4 regions of the Neorhizobium sp. NPDC001467 genome follow, and region 2 is predicted to be linked to each of the others. Evidence: predicted binding sites of a transcription regulator. Region 2 holds the regulator's gene; each other region holds the start of a gene.
The links. Region 2 encodes LexA, which represses DNA repair genes until DNA is damaged. Its sites were predicted from a motif close to TGTTCNNNNTGTGTTCNG; they were not measured.
Positions count from the first base shown of each region.

Region 1 (6,104 bases), on a different contig from region 2:
AGAAGCGACGATTTCCTTGGTCGGCATGCCGGTGGTGGCGGTGTTGTAGAGCCAGTTCTCGCCCGAGAAGGACGCGGATTCGGCAATGGAGGACAACTGGTTCTTGAGCTCGGAAAGCTCCTTGTCGATCTTCGTCTTGTCGACGCCCGGCTCGCGCGAGGCGGTAATCTTCGACTTGATCTCGGTCATCACGTCGATGGCGGCTTCGAGACCCGTATAGGCGGTATCCGTCTTGGCGGCACCGAGACCGAGCGCGTCCTCGACGGTAGAGAGCGCCGAGTTGTCGGAGCGCATCGTGGTTGCGATCGACCAGTAGGCGGCGTTGTCCGCAGCGGTTTCGACCCGGTAGCCCGAGGAGATGCGGTTCTGCGTCGTCTCCATGTCGGAATTGATCGAACGCAGGGTCTGCAGCGCCGCCATGGCACCGGTATTGGTAAGAATGCTGGTCATCTGAAATAAATGCCCCTTGAGGAGTGCGGGACATACCGGAGCCTGCCGGCAACGTGCGGACGCATCATGCTTGCCGACCAGCCATTTTGCCCTGTTGGTCGACCCATACGTTCTTTAAACTACGGTTAAAGCCAATATGGTTAATGAGGCGTTAATGCAATACGGAGTTTTAACCTTGCTTAAGCACGGGTTAAGCCTCGCACCAGCCTCGACCCGGAGGGCACCACCGTACCCGAAAAATCAACGTAAAAAGGCCGCGCTGGAGAGCGCGGCCTTCGTATCTGGGAGTTTGAGCGTCTTACTGCTGGAACAGCGACAGGATGTTCTGCGAAGAGGTATTGGCGATCGACAGGGCCTGGATGCCAAGCTGCTGCTGCGTCTGCAGGGCCTTCAGGCGGGTCGATTCCTCGTTCATGTCGGCGTCGACCAGCTTGCCGACGCCGGTTTCGATGCTATCCATCAGGTCGGCGACGAAGGTGGTCTGCATGTCGATGCGCTTGTTGATCGAACCGACGTCCGCGGCAGCGTCCGTCATGTCCTGAAGAACCGTGTCGACCGCCTTGAGGGCCTCGTCCAGCTTTTCAGCCGTGTCGAGCGTGCTGACGTCGAGCGACATCACCGAGAAGTCAGCCGTTACGTCGCCGTTGGTGCCGGCATAGGTGATGTGCTGCGAGAGCAGAGCGTCGCCGTTGCTGTCGATTGCACCATCGCCGTCGACGTAGATCAGCGAGGATTTGGTGGTGTCAAAGTTCAGCATGGTCAGGCTGACATTGCCTTCGCCGTCACGGTTGAAGGAACCCACGATGGATTCGGTGCCGGCAGTCGCGTCGGCGCTGTGATAGACCCAGTTTTCACCCGAGAAGGAAGCCGACTTGGCGATCGACAGAAGCTGGTTCTGAAGCTGCTCGATTTCCTTCTGGACCTTGTCCTTGTCAACGCCCGGCTCGGAAGCCGCGGTGATCTTGGACTTGATCTCGTCTACGACGTCGATCGAGGCTTCCAGAGCCGTATAGGCGACATCGGACGTCGCGGCGCCGAGGCCGAGCGCGTCCTGGACGGTGGAGAGAGCCTTGTTGTCTGAACGCATGGTGGTCGCGATCGACCAGTAGGCAGCGTTGTCCTTGGCAGTCTCGATTTCGTAACCCGACGAAATGCGGCTCTGCGTGGTCTCCATGTCGGTATTGATGGAGCGCAGGGTGGACAGAGCTGCGATTGCGGCCGTGTTGGTGAGGATGCTGGTCATGGATCGATGCCTCTCAGTACGAACTGAATCTGATAAAACAAACTCCGGTTTCTCTCCGGCAAGGGGTGAGCCGCATCATGCTCGTCTCGACTGCTTACGCTGGAGACGCACCGCTTGAGTAGGACCAATTAACCATAACGTCCTTAATGAACCGTAAATCCAAAACCGAATATTCGTTAACGAGGTCAGGAAGTTAGACTTTATCGCCCAGCACCTCGGCGAAGGGGCGCGAAAAGCGCGATCAAAAAACAGGATATAAGCTCAAAAAAAAATCGCGCCCCGGAGGGCGCGACCTTTGTTCTGGCAGATGAAGCCGATCTTACTGGAAGAGCGACAGGATGTTCTGCGTCGAGCCGTTTGCGATCGACAGGGCCTGGATGCCGAGCTGCTGCTGCGTCTGCAGAGCCTTCAGGCGGGTCGATTCCTCGTTCATGTCGGCGTCAACCAGCTTGCCGACGCCGGTTTCGATGCTGTCCATCAGGTCGGCGACGAAGTCGGTCTGCATGTCGATACGGCTGTTGATCGAACCGACGTCCGCGGCAGCGTCCGTCATGTCCTGAAGAACGGTGTCGATGGCCTTGAGGGCTTCGTCCAGCTTTGCATCCGTGTCGAGCGTGCTGACGTCGAGCGACATGACGGAGAAGCCAGCCGTTACGTCGTTGCCGTCGGTGCCGACATAGGTGATGTTCTGCGAGAGCAGAGCGTCGCCCGAGCTGTCGACCTTGCCGTCGCCGTCAACGTAGATCAGCGAGGAGTTCGACGTGTCGAACTTCAGGGTCGTCAGGCTGACGCTGCCTTCGCTATCGCGGTTGAACGAACCGACGATGGACTGGGTGCCGGCAGACGAGTCGGCGCTGTGGTAGACCCAGTTTTCGCCCGAGAAGGAAGCCGACTTGGCGATCGACAGGAGCTGGTCCTGAAGCTGCTTGATTTCCTTCTGGACCTTGTCCTTGTCAACGCCCGGCTCCGAAGCCGCGGTGATCTTGGACTTGATCTCGTCTACGACGTCGATCGAGGCTTCCAGAGCCGTGTAGGCAACGTCGGTCGTGGCAGCGCCGAGGCCGAGAGCGTCCTGAACGGTGGAGAGAGCCTTGTTGTCCGAACGCATGGTAGTTGCGATCGACCAGTAAGCAGCGTTGTCCGAAGCGGTTTCAACCTTGTAGCCCGACGAGATGCGGTTCTGGGTCGTCTCCATTTCGGAGTTGATCGAACGCAGCGTGGAGAGAGCGGCGGTTGCACCGGCGTTGGTGAGAATGCTGGTCATGGAATTTAGTCCCTTTTAAACAGAATACGGTGGGGACATACCGGGCTGTAAATACCGGCGATGACGTCTGGCTTCATGCCCACTCGGCTTCTCTCGCTGGAGAAAACCAAACCCGTCATGTGATGCTGACACTCGCAAACAATGATTTCGGATTCCTTAAGCGGCGCGTCGCAACATCTCATAAAATCCAACATTTTTGCATAATCCACACCCGCTTCGGGCAAGCTTGAGCGGCTATCGCTGGCACGGCGGGGGATCGTGCGCATTTGCCGGCGCCCTCCCCTCTCGAAACCAGATCGCCCGGAGCCCGCCTTGACCCCTCTGACCCTGTTCGCCGATGCTTCAAAGAGCTTTGAGCGTGGTCGCTATACCGATGCCTTGACTGCGCTCAACAGGCTGCTGGATCATGCCAAGGACGCCAAGACCTACGCGCTTCTGGCCAGGACGCTGATTGCCCTCAGTTTCAAGACGGAAGCTGCCCATACCTATGTTCTTGCCGCCGAACTGGGCGGCCCGGACGCGGACACCTATTATGCCGAGGCAATGAAGCTGCATTTCGAACTCGGCCATGACGATGCGGCCCTCAGCCTCGGCCTGCCCCTGCTCCAGAAGGCCCAGCACGATGCGGATCTCGCCTTCATCATCGCCAGCCTGTTTCGTAAGCGTGGCGAGAAGCAGGCAATCCGCGCCTTCCTGCCCGTCCTTTCGGCAAGCAGCAATCCCAAGCATACCGGTCTGGCCTTCATGCTGCTGACCGGTGCTGCGGACGACACGGCCGACCGCGAGGCGCTGGCGGCCATGCAGGCACGAATGCCGAAAAGCCTGCCGCTTTTGATGGCCCATCTCGTCACCCAGCGCGAGGTCAACAATTACAAGGAAATCGAACGGCTGCAGCCGCAACTTGACCGCATCCTTGCAAAAACGCCGCAGACGCTGTTGCAGGTCGAGGCGCCCTTCTACAACCTGACCTGGCTCGCCAACGAGGCGATGAACAAGAAGGTCGGCTATTTCCCCGACGCCTATTCCCTCGACAAGCAGCGGCAGCGCCGTTCGGCCCCGCATCAATGGGCTCGGAAAATCCGCATCGGCTATCTGTCGTCGGATTTCTGGGCCATGCATGCGACCATGAAACTGCTCAATGCCGTGTTGCGGGCGCACGATACCGAGCGCTTCGACATCACCCTGTTCTGCTATACGGACGGCAAGTTCCTCGATGAACAGGAGGCAGAGCGCCGGCAGTGGGGACGCATCGTCTCTGTCGGGGACATGACCGACGCCGAGGCGGCGCAGGTGATCGAACAGCACGGCATCGACATCCTCATCGACCTCAAGGGCCATACCCGCGGTGGACGGGCGATGATCCTCAACAAGACCATGGTGCCGGTCCAGGTCGCCTGGCTCGGGTTTCCGGGCACGACGGTCAATGTCGATCTCGACTATGTCATCGGCGACCACAAGGTCCTGCCGGATCGGGCCAAGCCGCATTACTGGGAAAAATTCTGCCGCATGCCGGAATGCTACCAGCCCAACAATCCGAACCAGCCGGCCGCGCAGACCGGCATGTTCACGCGCGCGGAAGCCGGGCTGCCGCAGGATGCCTTCGTCTTTGCGTCCTTCAACGCCACCCGCAAGATTTCGCTCCGCACGATCAACCTGTGGATCCGCGTGCTGAAGGCGACCCCGGGCAGCGTGATCTGGATCATGGTCAAGTCGCGCGAGGCGCAGAACAATATCGAGCGCAAGCTGACCGACGCCGGCATTGCAGCCGAGCGGATCGTCTTTACCAGGGTCGTGCCCTTCGAGCAGCATCTGTCGCGCATCACGCTGGCGGATGTCGGCCTCGACACCTTTCCCTATAACGGCCATACGACGACCTCGGAACAGCTCTGGGCCGGATTGCCGGTACTCACGCTGAAGGGAACGCATTTCGCCTCGCGCGTTTCGGAAAGCCTGTTGTGCGCGATGGGCCTGCCGGAAATGGTCGCCCGCGACGAGGCGGACTATGTGCGCCTGGCTGCCGAGCTTTTTTCCGACCGCGACAAGGTCGCCGCCTTCAGCAAACGGCTGGAGGAAAACCGCATGGTCAAACCGCTCTTTGATGCCGAACGCTTCTGCCGGCACTTGGAAACCGCGTTCGAGATGATGGCGGAGCGTGCGCGAAAGGGCCTGCCGCCGGAGCATATCGACGTGCCTGCCCTGCCCGACCGCACGGCGCCGTTTCTTTAAAGGGCGCCAATACAGTAGATACGAGAAAGGCCGCTTCAAGGGCGGCCTTTTTCGTATCTACTGTATTGGCGAGCAAGCTTTCAAAGGCTTCAGCCCGGGCTCGCGGCCCCGGCGTCCATGACGGATTTCAGCTTTTCGGCCTGCGACTGCCGGCTGATGATATCAAAGCCGTTCTGCGCCAGCGCGCGGCGATCCTCCTCACTCGCAACCAGCATGATCGCCCGGCCGATCAGCGTCTCATACGGCTCGACCGCCAGCCCCTCGATCAGCGGTTTGACATCAGGGTCGGCCGGATCACCTTCCGTCAGGACGCAGACATGGTTGGCCAGAAGATAAGACACCCGGACGATCTCGAACACCTTGCTGTCGAACTGGTGGATGTTCATGACCACCTTGGCGCGGGCGATCGCCGCGTCCCGCTGCTCGCCATAGACGCTGAACAGATGGATGACGTTAAGCCCGGCGATCTGCAGGGCGCGCAGGATGTCGGCGCGGCGTTTGTTGAGCGAGCCGTAAAAGAGAATGTCGATATCCTTGACGGGCGCCGGCGCGATCCGGGTCAGGCACGGGCTGTAGCCGATCTCGAGAAGGCCCGCATGAACGATGCCCTTTTCCGTCAGCCGGTCGCGGTTGCGTGCGCTGTAATCGAGGACCGGGAAATTGCGCAGCACCGTCAGATATCGCGCATTGATCCAGACGCTGTCGTCAGACACCTGTTCGAGATTGATGATGACGCTGTCGGCCGGCAGATGCGGGATGATCTCTTCCGGCAGCAGGTTGCCGCCATAGATGATCGGCGAGCGGCCTGCAAAGTCCTTGAACTCTGTGACGATCGGCAGTGACCCGCCAAGCTCCTGCCAGGCCCCCTGCATTGCGAGCGCGACTTCGTCGAAAGCATGGCTGTGCGGGTAGTTGTTCGGC
Region 1 covers NZ_JBNNPS010000010.1:46,332-52,435, reverse strand. Annotated here, with positions in the region: gene ACQKKX_RS17345 (flagellin) at 1-450, opposite strand, end outside; gene ACQKKX_RS17340 (flagellin) at 749-1,693, opposite strand; gene ACQKKX_RS17335 (flagellin) at 2,013-2,957, opposite strand; gene ACQKKX_RS17330 (glycosyl transferase) at 3,270-5,183, shown strand; gene ACQKKX_RS17325 (hypothetical protein) at 5,273-6,104, opposite strand, start outside.
Region 1: the regulator LexA is predicted to act here: its motif matches at 2,978-2,995, upstream of ACQKKX_RS17330 (glycosyl transferase).

Region 2 (6,104 bases):
TTCACTTGGCGCAGCACGATTGCAGACCGCATCCGACAGACCGTGCCGGGAGATGCCGGCGCCTTTGCGGCGGCCATCGTCACCGACGAGCGGCGTGCCATTTCGGCTGAGACCACCGAGGCGCTGCGCCTGTCGGGTCTTGCCCATATCGTTGCGATCTCGGGTCTGAACATGGCGCTGGCGGCCGGTATCTTCTTCGTTGGCCTGCGCAGTCTGTTCGGCCTCATGCCGGCGTTTGCGCAGGCGTTCCCCGTCAAGAAACTGGCAGCGGCAGCCGCGCTTGTGATGGCGACCGGCTATTATCTCATCTCCGGCTTCGGCGTGTCGGCCGAGCGCGCCTATATCATGATGGCAATCATGCTGATCGCCGTCTTTTTCGACAGGCCTGCGATCAGCATGCGCAATGTGGCGCTTTCGGCTCTCATCGTTCTCGCACTGTCGCCCTCCGAGATCCTGGGCCCCAGCTTCCAGATGTCGTTTGCGGCAACCGTTGCGCTGGTCGCCGGCTATTCCGCCTGGAGCCGAGGGCGCGCCGATGACGACGACCCGCCCTGGCGCCCGGCGGCGTTGAAACCGGTATTTGCGGTCGGCAGCCTGTTTGCCGGCGTCTTTGTGACCTCGCTGATCGGCGCCCTGTCGACCGCGATCTTCTCGATCGACCATTTCCACCGCGTCGCCACTTATGGGCTGGCCGCCAATCTGGCGGCCATGCCGTTCGTCTCCTTCGTGGTCATGCCATTCGGCCTTATCGCAATGCTGTTGATGCCGGTCGGGCTGGATGGGCCGTTCCTGCAGGTGATGGGAACGGGGCTCGACGGTGTCATCATCATTGCCAAGACGGTCGCCGGCTGGGGTGGCGATGTCTCCGTCGGCCGCCAACCCGCGGCCTTCCTTCCGGTCGCAACGCTCGGTTTCCTGGTGCTCACCCTGCCGCGCACCCGCCTGTCCGTCATCGGGCTTCCGGTGGTTGCCGCCGCATTGTTGCTGTCGTGGCAGGCCAGGCGGGAGCCGGCGCCCGACCTCCTTGTTTCCGAGGATGCCAGCCTTGTCGCCATTCTAAATGCGGGCGAAGTGGCAGCTAGCCGCACGCGCCCACCGAACTTCATTTATGCGCAATGGAAACATGCTCTTTCCTTGCCGCAGGCCACGCCCCCGACATTGCTTGATGTCTCGGAACCAGGCGCCTCGAAGGCCGTGGCCATACAATCCCGAGCCTTTGAACCCAGGCCGCAGCGACCGACCGATGTGCGAAAGGCGCCCGCACAGGAGGCGACGCCCGGTACGAAAACGACAAACGCCGTCTCCGTTGCATCCACTGCAATGTTGACAGGAGGGAACGAACCGGGACTTAGCGTGACCTTGACAGACGGAGAAGCCGGGAACCGCGAAGCGACCGGAACGGAGGGCGCTCCTGTGACGGTGGACGTGGTCGGCACAGGAGCCGAGGCAGACATCGCGTCAAAGCCCATTGTCGGCACCAAGTCCGTGATGGCGCCAAAGCCCAGCGCGGGGGCCAAGGCGGAAGTTACGCCAACGGCGACCGGAGAGGTCAAGGATCAGTTCGGGGTAAGCGCGACGCCGAAAGCGCCAGCCACGCGTCGGCCGCCACTGACACCGGAAGAAATCACCCGTGCTCGGCAGTCGATGCAAAAGGCACTCGCTACCGGAGCAAACGCCTTTACCTGCGCCGGGCGCTCATGGTGCGTAGCGCATCCGCCCAATGGTCCGACAATTGCCGTAGTGGAGGATGCGCGATTTGCCGGAGCGGCCTGCGATGTGGCGCAGGTCGTCATCGCTGCGCGTGCCCGTTACCCACGCTGCCGATCCGGCGCAATGATGATCAATGGTGAGGCGCTGAGACGCACAGGCGCGCTCGAAATTCGTTTCAACCGATCCGCCGATCCGCGCGGATGGTCCGTGGCTGCGGCCAAAGCCGGTGCGGCCCGATCATGGGACAGGCACCGCCATTATGACTGGCGACGCAACCTGTATGACGCGGGCCTGCAGGAACCGCTGCGGTCCCTCGTCGGCGCAACCGATTTCAATGATAGCGGCGAATGAGGCCGACCAGCTTTCCCTGCACCTTGACCCGTTCCTGCGGGAAAATACGCGTCTCATAGGCGGGATTGGCAGCTTCGAGTGCAATCGATGCGCCCTTGCGGCGGAACCGCTTGAGCGTCGCCTCTTCATCATCGACCAGCGCCACGACGATATCGCCCGGCGTTGCGGTATTGCCGTTGCGGATGATGACGGTGTCGCCATCCAGAATGCCGGCCTCGATCATCGAATCGCCGCGCACTTCCAGAGCATAATGCTCGCCGTTACCGAGCATTTCCGGCGGCACGGCGATTTCATGCGTCGTGTTCTGGATTGCCGAGATCGGCACACCGGCTGCGATGCGCCCCATCACCGGCACGGTGGTTGCCGACATCCGATCGTTGACGGCCGGCGGTGACGTGGCCGGCTTTACCGGTGCCACCTTGCCGAGACTGCCTTCGATGACGCTTGGTGCGAAAGGCTTGCGCGGCTGCGGCGCGCTATTATAGGCCTCCGGCAGCTTGATGACTTCCAGCGCACGGGCGCGGTTCGGCAGACGCCGGATGAAGCCGCGTTCCTCCAGCGCCGTGATCAATCGATGAATGCCCGATTTGGACGCCAGGTCCAGTGCATCCTTCATTTCGTCGAAAGACGGAGGAACGCCGGACTCCTTCATCCGTTCGTGAATAAACAGAAGCAGTTCCTGCTGTTTGCGGGTGAGCATGGCCGGGTCCTTGAATCGGAAACAAATCCAGAACAGACACTATATGTTCCATGTGTGTTCCGCAAGAGCATAAAATTGGGAGCGGCAAAGCCGTAGCTTTCTGCGCAAAGGGCGGGATGATCTATCTTGCCGTGACATGCGCGATGCTTGCTGCTAATGACGCGGTTACGAACAAGGCGACCACGACATCAGCCGTGATCCCATGCTTGGATATTTGACGTGCTTTTGAGGAGTGAACATGGCTGTCAGCGCCAAGGCCGAAGTAACCGTCGGCGAGGGGGCCAAGCAGGTCCTGTTTTCCAATAGCAAGAAGCTCTCGCTCATTGCCGGCCCCTGTCAGATGGAAAGCCGGGATCATGCTTTCATGATCGCTGGCACGCTGTCGGAACTGTGCGAAAAGCTCGGCATCGGCCTCGTTTACAAATCCTCGTTCGACAAGGCCAACCGCACCTCGATTGCCGGCAAGCGTGGCATCGGGCTGGAAAGTGCGATGGAAATCTTTGCCGATCTCAAGGCGGAATTCGGGTTTCCGGTGCTGACCGACATTCACACCGAAGAGCAATGCGAGGTCGTTGCCCGGACGGTCGATATTCTGCAGATCCCAGCCTTCCTGTCGCGTCAGACCGATCTTCTGGTCGCTGCCGCAAAGACCGGCCGCGCCATCAATGTCAAAAAGGGCCAGTTCCTGGCACCGTGGGACATGAAGAACGTACAGGCCAAGTTCACGGAAAGCGGCAATGGCAACGTCCTTTTGTGCGAGCGCGGCGCCTCGTTCGGTTACAATACGCTGGTGTCCGACATGCGCTCGCTGCCGATCATGGCGTCGCTCGGCTCGCCCGTCGTGTTCGATGCAACCCATTCCGTGCAGCAGCCGGGTGGGCAGGGCGGTTCGAGCGGGGGGCAGCGCGAATTCGTCGAAACGCTGGCGCGCGCCGCAGTGGCGGTCGGTGTTGCCGGCGTCTTCATCGAAACCCATGAGGATCCGGATAATGCACCGTCGGATGGGCCCAATATGGTGCATCTGAAGGATATGCCGAAGCTGCTTGAGAAGCTGCTGGCGCTCGATGCCATTGCCAAGGCTGCATAAGGCGCGGGGGCGGTATGTGACCCCTTGCCCCCATCCAAAGCCGACACATCCGGGCTGTAAAAGAGCCGACCTGTAATTGCCCTGTCATTGAATGTGAGCCATTTTCAGTGACCGCATGACGTCAACCTGAGGAGAGACCATTGACCGCCATTACCGATATCATTGCCCGCGAAATCCTCGACAGCCGCGGCAACGCGACCGTTGAGGTCGACGTCTATCTCGAAGACGGTACGATGGGCCGTGCCGCCGTCCCCTCGGGCGCTTCTACCGGCGCGCACGAAGCCGTCGAGCTCCGCGATGGCGGCAGCCGTTACGGCGGCAAGGGCGTGCTGAAGGCCGTGGAGGCCGTCAATACTGAAATTTTTGACGCCATTGGCGGTTTCGACGCCGAAAGCCAGATCCATGTCGACAAGACCATGATCGCGCTCGACGGCACGCCGAACAAGTCACGCCTTGGCGCCAACGCCATTCTGGGCGTCTCGCTTGCCGTCGCCAAGGCTGCCGCCGAATCGTCCGGCCTGCCGCTTTACCGCTATATTGGCGGTGCAGCCGCCCACGTCCTGCCGGTCCCGATGATGAACATCATCAATGGCGGCGCCCATGCCGACAACCCCATCGATTTCCAGGAATTCATGGTCCTGCCGGTTGGTGCGGAAACGCTGGCGGATGCCGTGCGCATCGGCTCGGAAATCTTCCATGTCCTGAAGAAGGAACTCGGCGCTCAGGGTCACAATACCAATGTTGGCGACGAAGGCGGCTTTGCGCCGGGCCTCAAGAGCGCGCCGGAAGCGCTCGATTTCATCATGAAGTCTGTCGAAAAGGCCGGCTACAAGCCGGGTGAGGACGTGTTCCTTGCCCTGGATTGCGCCTCGACCGAATTCTTCAAGAACGGCAAGTACGAGATGGAAGGCGAGGGCCGCACGCTCGAGCCGGAAGCCATGGCCGATTACCTGGCGGAACTCGCCGGTCGCTACCCGATCATCTCGATCGAGGACGGCATGGCCGAAGACGATTGGGCTGGCTGGAAGTACCTGACCGACAAGATCGGCGACAAGGTGCAACTGGTCGGAGACGATCTGTTCGTCACCAACTCGGCCCGTCTGCGCGACGGCATCAAGATGGGCACCGCAAACTCGATCCTCGTCAAGGTCAATCAGATCGGTTCGCTGACCGAAACGCTCGACGCCGTCGAGACGGCACATAAGGCGCGTTACACCGCCGTCATGTCGCACCGTTCGGGCGAGACCGAAGATTCGACCATTGCCGATCTCGCCGTCGCCACCAATTGCGGACAGATCAAGACCGGCTCGTTGTCGCGCTCGGATCGTCTGGCGAAGTACAACCAGCTGATCCGCATCGAGGAAATGCTTGGCCCGCAGGCAATCTATGCCGGCCGCTCCATCCTGAAGGGCTGATATTGCCAGGGTCGCGAGGCCCACCCGCAACCAACCGTCCCTGCATCCAGCCGTCGGAGCCCGCGCCTCAGGTCGCGGGCTTTTTCGCAGCGCGAAGCCGGCGAGACATGGTCAACGATTGCTTAAGCAAGTTCTGCGAATGTCTGTCTGATTATTGCGTGACGGGATGTCGAGACGAGCATGTGGACGAAGCAGCATAAGCCAAGAAAACTGGGCCGGTTTGTCCTTCCGGCCATCACGGTCGCTTTTCTCTCCTATTTCGGCTATCATTCGGTCCACGGCGATCTCGGGCTGATTGCCACGGAAGAATTCGAGCGCCAGCGCGTCCTGCGCGCTGACGACCTTGCCAAGCTGACGCAGAAGCGCCAGGCGCTGGAGCGTCAGGTGGCGCTGCTCAGCGACGGGTCGATGGAGCGCGACATGCTCGATGAGACGGCGCGTTACCAGCTTAACGTTTCGCGGGCGGACGAGATTGTCATTTTTCACGGCAATCCTTGACTTAACCGAATTCTAGTTAAGTCGAAAATAGTGTGTATTTACAGCGCGTTATCAATCATGTGAGCCATGCAAATATGGCATTGCTGGGGCGCGCTTTTGCCCCTATGTTACGCCTCGACACGGGGGCGCGCCTACTGGCTTAGGCGAGCCCTCATTCGATAAGCGCAGTACATAGGGAGGGATCGATGGCGCCTGCTAAAACCGCGTCCACGTCCGGCCGCAGATCCGCGGCAAAGTCTGCAAACAAATCCGTTTCCAAGGAATTCACCGGCCGCAACATGCCGGACTTCGGCAAGGACGACGAGCTTCACGCCTACCGTGAAATGCTGCTTATCCGCCGCTT
Region 2 covers NZ_JBNNPS010000003.1:208,173-214,276, forward strand. Annotated here, with positions in the region: gene ACQKKX_RS09490 (ComEC/Rec2 family competence protein) at 1-2,061, shown strand, start outside; gene lexA (transcriptional repressor LexA) at 2,042-2,761, opposite strand; gene kdsA (3-deoxy-8-phosphooctulonate synthase) at 3,000-3,848, shown strand; gene eno (phosphopyruvate hydratase) at 3,989-5,263, shown strand; gene ACQKKX_RS09510 (FtsB family cell division protein) at 5,444-5,761, shown strand; gene pdhA (pyruvate dehydrogenase (acetyl-transferring) E1 component subunit alpha) at 5,947-6,104, shown strand, end outside.

Region 3 (6,104 bases), 110 kb from region 2:
CGGCGCTGCGCATTGAGCGAGACCTGCAGCGCCGGTCTCGCGGGTTCGTCAATGGAAATCGGCGGAGCCGGCATGCTCTTCGTGATAGGCGAGGGGGCCGCATCGGGTTCGCCGGCGTTCAGGGTGTCGACCGCCGTAAAGGCGGTTGCTATCGGCCTCGGCGTGGTCGAGGCCGCCATGCCGCTGCGTGGTTCCATGCGCGAAAGCTCGACGTCAGGTGCGGAGGCGGCCGCAGGTGCCACAGGTTCCATTTGGGTCGGCCGTGGCTCGGCCTGCGGCGTGATATTGACGGTCAGCGGCGCGACGGGGATGGAGAGCGGCTCCGATCGTCTTGGCACCGCAGCTTCGGCTGCGGCAGTCTGCGGCGGCCGCGTCCTTTCAATTTCGGCAATGACCGGTGAAGGCTTGGACGACGGATCTGCTGTGCCGACAGGCTTCCTGGAGGCGGTGGTCTCGGCCTGAACCCAGGCGAAAGTCTCGTTGCCGGCCGGCTGATCCTGCGCGCGCTGCCGGTCGCGGACGTCGACCTCTGCCTCCCGGGCCCGCTGGCCGCGTCCGTCCGCAAGCGGACGATCCTTGACGGGGCTTTGCTGGACCAGGCCTTCCTCGACCTGTGTTTCTTGGGCGTCAGCTGGTTCTTTGCGAACGCCGTCCTGCGGGGAGGGCGAGGAAAGGGCTGTGGGACGGGATGCCAGAGCCGGCGGCGCTTGGCTGTCGGCAACCGCCGCCGGTTCCGGCGCAGACACGGTTTTCATCAGCGTGTGATAGGGAGGGCTGCGGCCATCGACGATGCTGCTTTCGATGACGATATCGGTCGGGCCGCCGATCATGATCAGATGTTCGACATCGTCACGGCGCACCAGGACGAGGCGGCGGCGGGTATCGACGGCGGCGGCATCGAGAACCTGCAGACGCGGCTGGCGATTCTTGCCGCCGCGCAGGAAAGGCGAGGGGCCGCCGCGGCCGCGCATCAGCCAGAGCACCAGGATCAAGCAGAGCAGACCTGCGGCAACACCCGCCATGGCAATGGTCAGGTTGCTGCCATAGGCACCCAGCATCTCGTCTAGCATAAGCCCACTCCTCAAGCATATCGACGGCCGCCCATGAGGCCGGCCCGTGTCAGCATCGTGACGCGACACCTATCGCAGGCGGATGCGTCATCGTAGAACCATGGGACAGGAATATGGTTCGAATGCAATGATCGGCAATCGCATCCCTTCGATCTTCAACGGGTTTCTGCGCTTTGCGTGCTTTTTGCCGGTGCTGCAAATTGCTAAGAAGGACCATCGACCGATTCCGATCCGCGCCGGCTGTCCGGGCGCGGCCTTGTGGGCGACATGTGAGGGTGAATGACGAAGATGCAGCAGAGCGGCCTGAATGACGCGCCGCTGGTCGAACACGGAGCGCGCGGTGGAACCGTGATCCGGCTGCTCGTCCTTGCCGTGGTTCTGATCGCGGTGGCGATTTCCTTCGTTGTCTTCAAGGAAGCGCTCGACAGCGAGCTGGTGCTGGGAGTGCTCGGCATTCTTGCCATGGTCGGGATCTTCTTTCTCGTGTCTTCGGTGATCGGTCTCGTCGAAGTCATGCCGCAGTCGCGGTCCGACGATCTGGCCCGCGGTTTTCTTGGCGCGCATCCGGACGGTATTCTGATTACCGACGCGAAGGGCCGCATCATCTATGCCAATGCTGCCTATGGCCGGCTGACCGGGGCAACGAGCGCCGCCCAGGCGCAATCGCTTGAAACGCTTCTGTCCAAGAATCGCGAATCGACGGAGGCGCTCTATCGTTTGACGGCGGCCCTGCGCGAGGGCCGCGAGGGTCATGAGGAGTTCCGGCTGCTCAAGCCGCTCGGACGGGCGGGCAATAACGGGTCCGGCGCGCACTGGTATCGGCTCAAGGCGCGGCTTCTTGCCAATGGCGCCTCGCGAAAGCCGCTGGATATCTGGCAGATCACCGACATCACTTCGGAACGCGACGACCAGGAGCGTTTCTTCCGGGAATTGCAGAACGCCATCGATTATCTAGACCACGCGCCGGCGGGCTTTTTCTCGGCCGGCCGCAAGGGCGAAATTTTCTACCTCAACGCGACTCTGGCCGAATGGTTGGGCTACGACCTCACCAAGTTCGTGCCCCGCTCGCTGACCATGACCGATCTTGTGGCCGGCGAAGGCATGGCGCTGATTCAGTCCGTGCAGGCGACGCCGGGCCAGACGCGCACGGAAACGCTGGACCTCGATCTGCGCCGTGCCAATGGCCAGAGCTTGCCGGCCCGTCTCGTGCACAGCGTCACGACCACGCGTGACGGCGCGCCGGGCGAAAGCCGTACCATCGTGCTGGCGCGGCCCAAGGGCGAAGCGGCCGACTTGTCGTCGTCTGCCATGCGCTTTACCCGGTTCTTCAACAACACGCCGATGGCGATCGCCTCCGTCGACGGCAACGGCAAGATCCTGCGTGTCAACGCGCCGTTCCTCAAACTTTTTTCCGGCGTCGTCTCGCGCGACGAGGCCGAGGCGGGGGCACCGCTCGAAACCATCTTCAACGAGGCGGTACGGCCGCAGCTTGCCCATGCGCTGGCCGAGGCCAAGGACCGCCAGAGCGATATCGCGCCACTGGAAAGCCGCCATCCGGGCGACGAGAACCGTTATGTGCGCTTCTTCGTCAATGCCGTGATCGACGAGAGCGACGAGGCGCCGGAAGAGCTGGCGATCGTCTACGCCTTCGAGACGACCGAGCAGAAGGCGCTCGAAACGCAGATGGCGCAGACGCAGAAGATGAATGCCGTCGGTACGTTGGCGGGCGGTATTGCCCACGATTTCAACAACGTGCTGACCGCAATCCTTCTGTCCTCCGACCACCTGCTTCTGCAGGCACGCCCGGCCGATGCCAGCTTTGCGGACCTGATGGAAATCAAGCGCAATGCCAACCGCGCCGCCGTGCTGGTGCGCCAGTTGCTCGCCTTCTCGCGCAAGCAGACGATGCGGCCGAGCGTGCTCAACCTGACCGATGTCGTCGGCGACCTGCGCATGCTCGTGGACCGGCTGATTTCCGGCACCAATGTCAAGCTCGACGTCGATTACGGCCGCGATCTCTGGCCGGTCCGCACCGATCTTTCGCAGTTCGAACAGGTGCTGATCAATCTGTGCGTCAATGCCCGAGACGCCATGCCGGAAGGCGGCCGCATCACCATTCGTACCCGCAACGTCACCGCCGACGAAGGCCGCACCTATGCCGGCGCCGACCTGCCGGAAGAAGATATGGTCATGGTGGAAGTGGCCGATAACGGCACCGGCATTCCGCCTGAGATCATGGACAAGATTTTTGAACCCTTCTTCACCACCAAGGAAGTGGGCAAGGGAACCGGTCTCGGCCTGTCCATGGTTTATGGCATCGTCAAGCAGTCGGGCGGTTACATCCATCCCGAATCGGAAGTCGGCAAGGGGACGACCTTCCGAATCTTCCTGCCGCGCCATATTCCGGAGCCCGTCGTTGCACCCGCGGCTGGTGACCCCTCAGCCGCAGGCGAGGCGACCGTTGTCGTCGAAGCACCGAAGGCCGATGCGGTGTCCGCCAATGCGGATGTCGATCTGACCGGCAATTCCGCCGTCGTTCTTCTTGTGGAGGACGAGGAGGCGGTACGGCGGGGCGGCAAGCGCATGCTGGAAACCCGTGGCTATACCGTGCACGAGGCCGGCTCGGGCGTTGAGGCGCTCGACATCATGGAAGAGCTTGAAGGAAAGGTCGATGTGGTCGTTTCCGACGTCGTGATGCCGGAAATGGACGGCCCGACCCTGCTGCGCGAATTGCGCAAGAACTATCCGGATCTAAAATTCATCTTCGTGTCCGGCTATGCGGAAGACGCCTTCGCCAGGAACCTTCCGGCTGATGCGAAATTTGGTTTCCTGCCCAAACCGTTCTCGCTGAAGCAGTTGGCCGTAACAGTGCGCGAGATGCTGGACCGGCAGGACTGAGCAGCGCACGCGAATCATCTGTCGAATTGGCTGAGAGCGGGGGGGCGGGTGCCGCGCGGCCGGATCGATCTCGCGATGCACGCGACTCGCTATATGGTTGAGAACATTAACGGAACGCAGGACTGAAAGAGCATTTGAGGCAATTGCATCGTGCCTTCTTGTCAAATGAGAACAAAAAGAGTACGAATGAGCCCTCGGTTACAAGATTGATTGCGTGGCGGCGATAACCTAAAGGGTTGGTTCAAATGGCTCAGAATTCTTTGCGGTTGGTAGAGGAAAAATCGGTGGATAAAAGCAAGGCGCTGGAAGCGGCACTCTCCCAGATCGAGCGATCTTTCGGCAAGGGCTCGATCATGAAGCTCGGCTCGAACGACAGCATCGTCGAGATCGAGACCGTATCGACCGGTTCGCTCAGCCTCGACATCGCGCTCGGCATTGGCGGCCTGCCGAAGGGTCGTATCATTGAAATCTACGGACCGGAAAGCTCAGGTAAGACGACGCTGGCGCTGCAGACCATTGCCGAAGCCCAGAAGAAGGGCGGCATCTGCGCCTTCGTCGATGCCGAACACGCACTGGATCCGGTCTATGCCCGCAAGCTCGGCGTCGATCTGCAGAACCTGCTGATTTCGCAGCCGGATACCGGCGAACAGGCGCTCGAAATTACCGACACGCTGGTGCGCTCCGGCGCCGTCGACGTTCTTGTCGTCGACTCGGTCGCAGCTTTGACGCCGCGCGCCGAAATCGAAGGCGACATGGGCGACAGCCTGCCGGGTCTTCAGGCCCGTCTGATGAGCCAGGCGCTGCGCAAGCTGACCGCCTCGATCTCCAAGTCGAACTGCATGGTCATCTTCATCAACCAGATCCGCATGAAGATCGGCGTCATGTTCGGTTCGCCCGAAACCACGACCGGCGGTAACGCGCTGAAATTCTACGCCTCCGTCCGTCTCGACATCCGGCGTATCGGCCAGGTCAAGGAGCGCGAGGAAGTCGTCGGCAACCAGACGCGCGTCAAGGTCGTCAAGAACAAGATGGCGCCGCCCTTCAAGCAGGTGGAATTTGACATCATGTATGGCGAAGGCGTCTCGAAGACCGGCGAGCTGATCGATCTCGGCGTCAAAGCCGGCATTGTCGAGAAATCCGGTGCCTGGTTCTCCTATAACAGCCAGCGTCTGGGGCAGGGCCGTGAGAACGCCAAAACCTTCCTGCGTGATAACCCGGAGCTTGCCAACGAGATCGAACTGTCGCTGCGGCAGAATGCCGGCCTGATCGCCGACCGCTTCCTGCAGAATGGCGGTCCGGATGCCAATGACGGCGATGATGCCGGCGATGCGTGACGGAGCGTGGCCCGTCCTGTGACGGGCTTGCCCTAAAGTTTGAGAAAACCGGCCGCCATCGCCCGATGCGCGGCCGGTTTGCTTTTGAGCGGCTGGACAGGGATGGGTGTGAGCGATAAAAGCCGGTGGTTTCTGGTGATATGAACCGCCTCGGGGGCGGAAACAAAGGGCGTAGCATGAGCGGCGTGAATGAAATCCGGTCGACCTTCCTCGACTATTTTGGAAAGAACGGCCACGAGATCGTATCGTCGAGCCCGCTGGTGCCGCGCAACGACCCGACCCTGATGTTCACCAATGCCGGCATGGTGCAGTTCAAGAACGTCTTTACCGGACTTGAGACACGTCCTTATTCTCGCGCGACCACGGCGCAGAAATGCGTGCGCGCCGGCGGAAAGCACAACGATCTCGACAATGTCGGCTACACCGCCCGTCACCACACCTTCTTCGAAATGCTCGGCAATTTTTCCTTTGGCGATTATTTCAAGGAAAACGCCATTGAGCTCGCCTGGAACCTGATCACACGGGAATTCGGAATCGATGCCAAGCGTCTGCTGGTTACTGTCTACCATACCGATGACGAGGCGTTCGATCTCTGGAAGAAGATCGCCGGCCTGACCGACGACCGGATCATCCGTATTCCGACCAGCGACAATTTCTGGGCGATGGGCGATACCGGCCCCTGCGGCCCGTGCTCTGAAATCTTCTATGATCACGGCGACCATATCTGGGGTGGCCCTCCCGGCTCGCCGGAAGAGGATGGCGACCGGTTCATCGAGATCTGGAACCTCGTCTTCATGCAGTA
Region 3 covers NZ_JBNNPS010000003.1:321,744-327,847, forward strand. Annotated here, with positions in the region: gene ACQKKX_RS09970 (hypothetical protein) at 1-1,070, opposite strand, end outside; gene ACQKKX_RS09975 (hypothetical protein) at 1,198-1,353, shown strand; gene cckA (cell cycle histidine kinase CckA) at 1,350-3,968, shown strand; gene recA (recombinase RecA) at 4,214-5,302, shown strand; gene alaS (alanine--tRNA ligase) at 5,479-6,104, shown strand, end outside.
Region 3: the regulator LexA is predicted to act here: its motif matches at 4,136-4,153, upstream of recA (recombinase RecA).

Region 4 (6,104 bases), on a different contig from region 2:
ACCGTTGGACTTCACTTTCAGCTTGCCCTTGAACAACTCCACGGCCGGCGCGTGGCCGATCGCCACGAAAACACCGTCGATCGTGCTGTCACTGATCGCTCCGGTGCGGGTGTCGCGCAGACGCACGCCTGACACCGAAGGCGGCATGGGCGGCTTGGCCGGCGTGCCGGTAATTTCGGCGATCTCGGTGTTCCACAAGATCTTGACGTTCTCGCGCTGGAACAGGCGTTCCTGCAGAATTTTTTCCGACCGGAAGCTGTCGCGGCGGTGCACGACCGTGACCGTCCTGGCAATGTTGGAGAGGTAGAGGGCTTCCTCTACGGCGGAATTTCCGCCGCCGACAACGATCACGTCCTTGTTGCGGTAGAAGAAACCGTCGCAGGTGGCGCAGGCGGAAACGCCAAAGCCCTGGAAAACCTGCTCGCTCTCGATGCCGAGCCACTTTGCCTTGGCGCCGGTGGCGATGATGAGCGTGTCGGCGGTCCAGACCTGGCCACTATCCGTCTTCACCGTGAAGGGGCGACGTGTGGTTTCAACTTCAACGACGAGGTCGTTGACGATTTCGGCGCCCACATGCCGTGCCTGACCGAGCATCTGGTCCATCAGCCACGGACCCTGGATCGGGTCGGCAAAGCCCGGATAATTCTCGACGTCGGTGGTGATCATCAACTGGCCGCCCTGTTCCATCCCGGCGATCAGCACGGGCTTCAGCATAGCGCGCGCGGCATAGATCGCCGCCGTATATCCGGCAGGGCCGGAGCCGATGATGAGAACCTGAGTGTGGCGGGCAGACATGGGACGATCCTTATACACTGTCGCGGCGCAGGGCCTGGAATGTTTGAAAGCTCGACCTCTATATGGTGACGCCTCGGCATTCCACCGCCGACGAACCTTCATTTATGATTGTTCCATGCGGAGATTCAAGGGCAGCCATGCATTTCCAACAGGTCTTCGCGCGGCTGTGCAACAAACCATCGTCCTGATGGAAGATTGTTGCGGAAGACGGCGATTGCTGTAGAGGATGCTTGCGTGAGCAAGACAGAAAGGCAAAGCCGTGATCCGCGTCGAACTGGACAGCATTGATCTGAAAATTCTGCGCGAATTGCAGGCGGATGGTCGCATGACCAATGTCGAACTTGCCGACCGGGTCGGTATTTCCGCTCCACCCTGTCTGCGGCGGGTGCGCAAGCTGGAAGAGAGCGGCATTATCGAAGGCTATCATGCCATGCTCAACGGACCGAAGCTCGGCTTCGATCTCGTGGCGTTCTGCATCGTCGGACTGAAGCACCAATCGGAAGCCAACCTCAAATCCTTTGCCGCTGCGACAGGCGAATGGCCGACGGTGCGGCAAGCGTGGATGGTCTCCGGCGACAGCGACTTCCTGCTCCATTGCGTTTCGGAAAATCTGACCAAATTCCAGGACTTCGTGATTGAGGTTCTGACCGCGAACGAGCATGTGGACACTGTCCGGACGATGCTGACGATCCGTGAAGTCAAGAAGATGGGACTGATCGAGATGTGAGGCGCCACTGGTCTGCGCATGCCGAGACATGCCAGGCCATCGCTTCGAGCCGCTCGAACGTCAGGCCAAGTCGTTGCCGCTGGCTTTTCTCAAACGCCGTGCGCCGGGATGCGGATGCGAAATTGATGACAATGACGCGCATGCGCGGATCTTGTCCGGAAGCTTCTCAGACGCTGGTCGTGAGACAATGACCGCCAGCCAGACGGGTGTAGATGGCGTTCAATTTCGCAGCCTCTTCCTCGATGCTGAACTGTTCGGCAGCCCGCGCAAGCGCGCAGGCGGCGGCCGAGACCCGACGCGGTTCGTCATCCATGAAGCCCGCGGTCGCGATCGTCATGGCGTCGAGATCGTCGCGCGGCACAATGCTGCCGGTTTCGTGTTGGCCGGTCTCGACGAGTTCAGAAAAGGCGCCGACATCGGTGGCCACCACCGGCACGGCGGTCGCCATCGCTTCCAGAGGGGTCAGTCCGAACCCTTCCCAGCGCTGCGGTGCGACGAAAAGATCAAGCGCTCTATACCAGTCGGCGATATTGGTGTGCTCGCCCACGAACAGGATCCGATCGGAAAGCCCGGCTGCGGCGACGCGGGCCTTGAGATCGTTTTCGAAACTCACATGCGGCGCGGTCGCACGACCGGCAACGATGGCCGTCCAGTCAGGGCGCTGCGGCAAAAGACGGATCATGCTGTCGACAAACAGGTCCGTGCCTTTCTGGTGACGCACCCTGCCGAAACAGCCGACAATCTTCTTTGCGCTATCCAGCTTGCAGGCGCGCTTGGCTGCGGCTCTATCGGCCGGCGGTGAGAAACGTACCGTGTCTATGCCGTGCAGCACGACCGTGCTGGGCACGTGGAGATAGGCCGCCGTGCGCGCGCTGGTGGCCACCACGGCATCCATTTTCGAAATCAGCCAGCGCGTCCAACGGGTGTGCGCTCGCTGCGAAGCGGACGTGAAGACGACGCGGATCTTCATCCGAAGCACATCGCGCATGACGATGGCCGGCAGCATTTCGAGATTGCGGCGGGCATGCCAGACGCGCACCTGCCCGTCCGCAGGCGCTGCCCATAGCTGCGCGAGGTCCCTAAACCGTATAAAGGGGAGGGTGCTGGGCAGGCCAGGCCCCAGCGACGCAACATGCTGACCCTGCCGGTTCTGGACCGGCAGAAGCTGGATGATGGTCGATGTCACGCCCGAGAGACGGCGTTTGAAATTCGGCGCAATCACCTGCACCTTGCGAATGTCGGCAAGCGGCACGTCGGGCTCCGGCAGGAAGGCGTGGGGCTGTTCAGCCCCAGGTAACGGCGATGATTTCGTAGGCCTTGGAGCCGCCGGGAGCGACAACCTCGATCGAATCGCCCGCTTCCTTGCCGATCATCGCACGAGCGATCGGAGAGGAAATGGAAATGCGGCCCTGTTTCACATCGGCTTCCTGATCGCCGACAATCTGATAAGTCTTCTCCTCGTCGGTGTCCTCATCGACGAGCTTGACCGTGGCGCCGAACTTGATGGTCGAGCCGGACATTTTCGACAGATCGATGACCTCGGCGCGCGCCGTCAGGTCCTCAAGTTCCGTCACCCGGCCTTCGTTGTGGCTCTGTGCTTCCTTGGCTGCATGATATTCGGCATTTTCCGAAAGATCGCCATGCGCGCGCGCTTCAGCGATGGCCTCGATGATGCGCGGACGTTCTTCCTGCTGGCGCCAACGCAGCTCCTCCTGAAGCTTCAGGAACCCGTTCGACGTCATCGGTACTTTTTCCACCATTTCCTCGTCCTCGACCCTGTATCCGCCACGCGCGGACACAAAAAGAAAGAGGTCCCGGAGCAAAACTCCGGAACCGTCCGAAAATCATTATTTGCATCAGTATAACAGAATTCTGACGGCAAATTCCAACAAAAACGAAGATAGGGCAGGCGGCGCGATTTTCACAGAGGGACGCCGGTTTTTACAGACTTTCTTGACAAGGCGGCCAAGAACGGATAGTGAACGCGCTAATGAAGAAGTCGCTCAAAGAACGTCTCGCCATTCTGTCCGATGCCGCCAAATATGATGCGTCCTGCGCATCGAGCGGCACGACGAAAAGGGATTCGTCAAAGAGTGGCGGGCTGGGTTCGACGGAAGGCTCAGGCATCTGCCACGCCTATGCACCGGATGGTCGCTGCATTTCGCTCCTCAAGATCCTGATGACGAATTTCTGCATTTATGACTGCGCCTATTGCATCAACCGGTCGTCAAGCAATGTCGAGCGGGCGCGCTTTTCGGTCGAGGAAGTCATCTGGCTGACGCTCGAATTTTACCGGCGCAATTATATAGAAGGTCTTTTCCTGTCCTCCGGCATCATCCGGTCGTCCGACCATACGATGGAGGAAATGGTACGCATTGCGCGTGAACTGCGCACCGTCCACAATTTTCGCGGTTACATCCATCTGAAATCCATACCGGAAGCTTCGGCGCATCTGATCGAGGAGGCGGGTCTTTATGCCGATCGGCTGTCGATCAATATCGAATTGCCGACGGATGCCGGGATCGGCAAGTTCGCGCCCGAAAAGCATCCTGACAATATTCGCCGGTCGATGGGCAATCTGCGGCTCAAGATCGAGGAAATGGCCGATCCGACTATGCAGACGAAGCGGCGCCGAAAATTTGCGCCGGCAGGACAGAGCACGCAGATGATCGTAGGGGCGGATGCAGCCGACGATGCCACCATTCTGGGCACCAGTGCGCGTCTTTACGGAAGCTATGGCCTCAAACGGGTCTATTACTCGGCATTCAGCCCCATCCCTGATTCCTCGAAGAACCTGCCGCTGATCAAGCCGCCTTTAATGCGGGAGCATCGTCTGTACCAGGCGGATTGGCTTTATCGGTTCTATGGTTTCGACATCAGCGAAATCACGTCATCGCAACCGGGCGGCATGCTGGATCTCGATCTGGATCCAAAGCTGGCCTGGGCGCTGGGCCATCGCGACCGGTTTCCCGTCGATGTCAATCGCGCCGACAAGGAGACCCTTTTGCGCGTGCCCGGCTTTGGCACCAAGACGGTAAAATCCGTTCTGTCGGCGCGCCGGTTCCGGCGGTTGCGGCTTGAGGATATCGGACGACTCGGTGTTTCGCTGAAAAAGGTGCAAGCCTTTATCGTCGCCGAAGGATGGACACCGCATCGACTGGTTGATCGCACCGATCTGCGCGCAATGTTCATGCCCAAGCCGGAGCAATTGTCGCTGCTATGACAGAGACCTGCTTTCTGGAGGGGCGAGGCGAGCTTCGCGAATGGCGGGATGCGGCAAGACGCTTCCTTCTGGCGGGCATCGAACCGCAGCACATCGACTGGCGATTGCGCAGCGAGGCGCAGGGGCTGTTCGATGATGATCCATCCGACACGCGGGATCTGGCCGTCACGAACCCGGACCGGCAGATCCATGTGCCGCCGGCGTTTCTCAAGCTTGCGGATGCTGTCGTCTGCCATTCCGATCCGGGCCGCTTCGCGCTGCTCTATCGCCTGCTGTACCGTCTGTTGCAGGATCGCCATCTTCTGGACGTCAAATCGGATGTTGATGTGGTGTCGGCGTATAAGATGCAGAAATCGATCGGCCGCGACTACCATAAGATGACCGCCTTCGTGCGTTTCAAGGAACTGCCGCTGGCGCCGGGTGTCGCCGGTCGGCGGCGCTTCTTTGCCTGGTTCGAGCCGGATCACTTCATTGTCGCCCGCGTCGCGCCATTCTTCCAGCGACGCTTCACCGACATGGACTGGATCATTGCCACACCGAAGGGATCGGCATCCTGGGACGGGGACAGTTTGCGCACGACGACCGGTCCCGCCACAAAGCCGGATGTAAAGGACGACACGGAAGAACTGTGGCGCACCTATTACGCATCCATCTTCAACCCGGCCCGGCTGAAGGTGAAGATGATGATGACGGAAATGCCGAAGAAATACTGGAAGAACCTGCCTGAGGCCGACCTGATACCGGGGCTGATTGCCGGTGCGGAAGCCAGCGTGATCGACATGGCGCGTCGGCAGGCGAGCGAGCCGCTGCCCTTTCACCACCGACTGCAGGAAGCGGCCGCCCGGGTGCCGGCAATGCCGGCCCCGACGGCCGGAACGATCGATGCCCTGCGCGAGGAGGCGCGCCATTGCAGCCGTTGCGACCTTCACTGTCGCGCCACACAGACGGTTTTCGGAGAAGGGCCGGCCGATGCGCGGGTGATGATTGTTGGAGAACAGCCCGGCGATCACGAGGATCTTGCCGGACATCCGTTCGTTGGGCCTGCCGGACGGGTGTTCGACAATGCCTTGTCGCTCGCCGGGATCGAGCGTCACCGGCTCTACGTCACCAATGCCGTCAAGCATTTCAAGTATGAACCGCGCGGCAAGCGGCGCATTCACCAGCGTCCGAACATGGGAGAAGTGCAGCAATGCCGCTGGTGGCTGACGCAGGAAATCGATCTGGTCAAGCCGCGCCTGATCGTTGCCATGGGTGCGACGGCTCTGTTTTCGCTGATCGACCGGAAAGACCGGCTGGATGATGTGCGAGGACGGCCGATTCGGATGGACGCTGAGCGAACGCTTTTCGTGACGGTTCATC
Region 4 covers NZ_JBNNPS010000001.1:676,636-682,739, forward strand. Annotated here, with positions in the region: gene trxB (thioredoxin-disulfide reductase) at 1-795, opposite strand, end outside; gene ACQKKX_RS03460 (Lrp/AsnC family transcriptional regulator) at 1,055-1,522, shown strand; gene ACQKKX_RS03465 (glycosyltransferase family 4 protein) at 1,689-2,774, opposite strand; gene greA (transcription elongation factor GreA) at 2,806-3,282, opposite strand; gene ACQKKX_RS03475 (putative DNA modification/repair radical SAM protein) at 3,513-4,745, shown strand; gene ACQKKX_RS03480 (UdgX family uracil-DNA binding protein) at 4,742-6,104, shown strand, end outside.
Region 4: the regulator LexA is predicted to act here: its motif matches at 3,490-3,507, upstream of ACQKKX_RS03475 (putative DNA modification/repair radical SAM protein).